2 regions of the Streptomyces marincola genome follow, and region 1 is predicted to be linked to the other one. Evidence: riboswitches for the same ligand, from Rfam matches in the RefSeq annotation. Region 1 holds a riboswitch; the other holds the start of a gene.
What was found. Region 1 has a riboswitch for S-adenosylmethionine ahead of thrC (threonine synthase). Riboswitches for the same ligand answer to the same signal wherever they lie in the genome.
Positions count from the first base shown of each region.

Region 1 (2,195 bases):
GCTGCGAACCCGAGGCGATCGGGACGACGAGCTGGTCGGGCAGCCGCCAGCCGAGCTGCTCGCAGATCTCGTACGCGAGGGTCTTGGAGCCCTCGGCGTAGTAGGGGCGCAGGTTCACGTTCACGAACCCCCAGCCCTCGCCCGCCGGGTCGCCGATCAGTTCGCTACAGAAACGGTTCACCTCGTCGTAGGTGCCCTCGATCCCGACGACGTCCCCGCCGTAGACGGAGGCCATCACGACCTTGCCCTGCTCCAGGTCGTGCGGGATGAAGACGCACGAGCGCAGCCCGGCGCGGGCGGCGGCGGCGCCCACGGCGCCGGCCAGGTTGCCCGTCGAGGAGCAGGAGAGCGTGGTGAAGCCGAAGGCGCGGGCGGCCTCGACGGCGTTCGCGACGACCCGGTCCTTGAAGGAGTGCGTCGGGTTCCCCGAGTCGTCCTTGAGGTACAGGCCGCCGGTGACGCCCAGCTCGGCGGCGAGCCGGTCGGCCTTGATCAGCTGGGTCCAGCCCGGGTTCAGGTTGGGCTTGTCCGCGACGTCGGCGGGCACCGGCAGCAGCGGCGCGTAGCGCCAGATGCTCGCGGGGCCGGACTCGATCCGGCGGCGGAGCGCCTCGGGGTCGCCGAGCGGCAGGTCGTAGGCGATCTCCAGGGGTCCGAAACAGGACGTACAGGCGAACGCCGGGGTGAGCGGGAAGCGCTCCCCGCACTCGCGGCAGGAGAGCGCGGCGGCGGGGCCGAGATCGACGGCGGGGGCGCCGTTCTCGGCTGCGGGGGTGTGGTCGCGGGGTGCGGTGTCGGTCGCGTGGCTGCCGGTGGCGCTGTGTGCGGGACCGGATGCTGTCGGCACGGACATGGGTACGAGGCCCTTCTCCTCATCTTCCCCGCGACGTATCTCGCCGCGGGACGGAATTGGCACCTTCCCCACCGGTGACCTCGTGTACGTCACGAGACCGGCGGAAGGGTTGCCGGGGCTTCTACGGGCCGTTCCCTCTGCCCCTCTGGATGAGCGGTGTGCAGTTGTCGGCATCAGGGTCCCGATATGCGGAGGACACCTGCGCTGTCCGAGACTGTAACGGACGTCCCCGACAATGGCCCGGGCCGTCCGATCCGCGAGACACGCGGGAGACCACGAGAAAGCTCAAGAAACCTGCCCCAGCGGGTTCGGACCCCGCCAGTAAGGGGCAGATACGGCCATACAGGTTAAATGTGGCCGAACGCGACAGGAGCGACATTCGTGCTGGAAGAGGCAGAGGAGTGGCTGGCCCGCCGGTCCTGGGACGCCGCTGACCGCTCACCGGCGCAGCTGTTGCACGCGAAGCGGGCAGCAGGCGCGGCGGGGAGTGTCAGCGTGGTACTCCCCGCACTGAACGAGGAAGCGACCGTCGGGACGATCGTCGAGACGCTGCGGCGCGACCTGATGGACGACCTGCCACTGATCGACGAGCTGATGGTGGTGGACTCGGGGTCCACCGACCGGACCTCGGAGGTCGCCGCGGCGGCCGGGGCCAAGGTCGTGCACCGCGACGAGATACTCCCGCGCGTCCCGGCCGTCCCCGGCAAGGGCGAGGTGCTGTGGCGGTCCCTGCTGGCCACGAGCGGCGAGATCGTCTGTTTCGTCGACGCGGACCTGCGGGACTTCGACTCGCGGTTCGTCTCCGGCATCCTCGGGCCGCTGCTCACCGAGCCCGGCGTCCAGATGGTCAAGGCGATGTACGACCGCCCGCTCGGCGACAACCCCTCGGGCGCCCGCGAGGGCGGTCGCGTCACCGAACTGGTCGCCCGCCCCCTGCTCAACCTGCACTGGCCCCTGCTGGCCGGCGTGGTCCAGCCGCTCGGCGGCGAGTACGCGGCGCGGCGCTCGCTGCTTGAGCAGCTGCCGTTCCCCGTCGGGTACGGCGTGGAGCTGGGCATGCTCATCGACACGCTGAACCTGGCGGGCCTCGACGCCCTCGGCCAGGTCGACGTGGGCGTGCGCAAGCACCGGCACCAGGACGGCCAGGCGCTCGGCCGCATGGCCACGGCCATCATGCGCACCGCGCAGAGCCGCCTGCCGGGCACGGTGATGCCGATCCGCCTCGGCCTGACGCAGTTCGAACGCACCGACGAGGGCGGTTTCCGGGCCCTGACTCACCCGATCAACGCAGAGGAGCGCCCCCCGATGGCCACCATCCCCGAATACGCGGCGCGGCGGGCCG
Region 1 covers NZ_CP084541.1:2,982,093-2,984,287, forward strand. Annotated here, with positions in the region: gene thrC (threonine synthase) at 1-853, opposite strand, end outside; SAM riboswitch class I at 870-1,009, opposite strand; gene LC193_RS12695 (glucosyl-3-phosphoglycerate synthase) at 1,235-2,195, shown strand, end outside.

Region 2 (2,195 bases), 2.3 Mb from region 1:
CCCCGGCCAGGCCCTCGCGCAGCACCCCGAGCAGCCGCTCCTCGTGCCCGGCCAGCGCCTCGTACCCGGCCCCCGCCAGGGCGCCGCACGCGGAGGCCACGGCGCGGACGCCGATCACGTTGGGCGAGCCGGCCTCGTGCCGCGCCGCGCCCCGCGCCCACTCCACCTCGACGCCGCCCGCCGTGCCGCGCGCGACCACCCGGGTCGCGCCGCCGCCCGCGAGGTACGGTTCCGCCTCGTCCAGCCAGTCGGCGCGCCCGGCCAGCACCCCGGTGCCGAACGGCGCGTACAGCTTGTGCCCGGAGAACGCCACCCAGTCGACGCCCAGGGCGGCGACGTCCACCGGGCGGTGGGGCACGAGCTGCGCCGCGTCCAGCACGACGCGCGCCCCGTGCCGGTGCGCCACGGCCGCGAGTTCACGCACCGGCCACAGCTCCCCGGTCACGTTCGACGCCCCGGTGACGCACAGCAGTTTCGGCACCCCCGCGGGGGCCGAGGCCAACGCATCCCCGGCCGTGCGCACCGCCGCGTCCGGCGAGCGCGGCGCGGCCAGGAACGTGACCTGGTGGCGGCGCCACGGCAGCAGCGCCGCGTGGTGCTCCGTCTCGAACACGAACACCCGCGTGCCGGCGGGCAGCGCGGCGGCCAGCAGGTTCAGCGAGTCGGTCGTGGACCGGGTGAACACCACCCGGTCCGCCGCGCGGCAGCCGAGGAACGCGGCCACCTCGGCCCGGCTGCGTTCGAACAGGTCCGTGGCGCGCTGCGACAGGTGTCCCGCGCCCCGGTGCACGCTGGCGTACAGCGGCGCGAACTCCGCCACGTCCGCCCAGACCGAGCGCAGGGCGGGGGCGCTCGCCGCGTAGTCGAGCGCCGCGTACTCCACCTCTCCGCCGGTGGTCAGCGGGACCCGCACGCCCTCGCCGAGCACGGGCAGGACCGGGCCGACGGGTCCCGGCGGCCCGGAGCACAGCGAGGAACGACCGGAGGACACAGTGGTCATGGCGCAACAGCTCCCACAATCCGCGCTTGCCGCGGACCTTGCTGCCCGCGGCCCGGTCATCACCCGGGAGCACCCCGCCACGGAAGGAGGGTTGCCGGACAGCGGACCGGGGTCCATGCGTGCTGTCACTCGTGACCTTGCGGGTGATTGTGCCACACGGCCGTGCCGCGCGCCTCACTCGGTCGTGCGACATGAACCACACGAACGAAGTACCCGCCGCATGGCGGCTGTTGGCCCGGGTAGCGAGGGCGGTGATCAGTGGCGCCGATGGGAGCGCCACGCCGCAGCCGCTGCCCCGGGGCAGCGCTGTCCACCCGAGAGGACACCATGCGTATTCGACACGTCGCGGGCGCCCTGGCCGCCGCCGCCCTCATCGCCGTCACGGGGCCCGGCGGCACCGCGCAGGCACAGACCGGGGAGTTGAGGTTCCACACGGTCGGCGGCAACCAGGGCACGGTCGACCTGCCGGAGCCCTACCTGTGCTACCCGCTCGGCGACCCGGAGGAGCCCGCGATCGGCGGCTTCAACGCGACGGTGTTCACCGCCCGCCTGTACGGCGACGGCTCCTGCACCTACGCGCTGCCGCGTGACATCCAGTCGGGCAAGGGCTTCGAGACCCAGGGCGCGGGCAGCGTCAAGTTCTTCCCGTCCAGGGCGGCCTGAAGCCCGTCCGGGCCGCCCCCCGCCGCGGGGGGCGGTCCGGCGCGCCGCCCGGATCACCTGGCGGCGCAGGCCAGTTCGCCCACGGGGCGCCCGGAGAAGAAGTCGTCGAGCAGCCGGACGAACTCAAGCGGGCGCTCCAGCCACATCAGGTGGCCCGCGTCCGGCACCGTCATGAACACGGCGTCCGGCAGCATGTCGGCCACCCGCTGCCCCGTCTCGGGCGGTGTGCACAGGTCGAGTTCGCCCGCGAGCACCAGCGTCGGCACGTGGTGCCCACCGGAGCGCAGCCGCGGATGGGCGAGCACCCGCGCCGAGTTCTCCGCGTACCGGGCGGCGGCCTCGGCCGTCAGCCCGCCGAACTGCGCGCGCAGCATCTCCGTGAGCGCGTCGTTGCGCCCGTCCGCGACGCCCGCGCGGGTCCGCGGAGCCAGCAGCGACACCATCACCTCGGTGAACTCCACCGTCCTGCCCGCCGCGAGCAGTTCGACCGTGCGCTGGTGCGTGGCCCTCGCGTGCGCGGGAGCGCCGTCGA
Region 2 covers NZ_CP084541.1:686,626-688,820, reverse strand. Annotated here, with positions in the region: gene LC193_RS02860 (aminotransferase class V-fold PLP-dependent enzyme) at 1-1,000, opposite strand, end outside; SAM riboswitch class IV at 1,018-1,137, opposite strand; gene LC193_RS02855 (hypothetical protein) at 1,328-1,663, shown strand; gene LC193_RS02850 (alpha/beta fold hydrolase) at 1,717-2,195, opposite strand, start outside.
Region 2: another riboswitch for S-adenosylmethionine. It lies ahead of LC193_RS02860 (aminotransferase class V-fold PLP-dependent enzyme); the one in region 1 lies ahead of thrC (threonine synthase).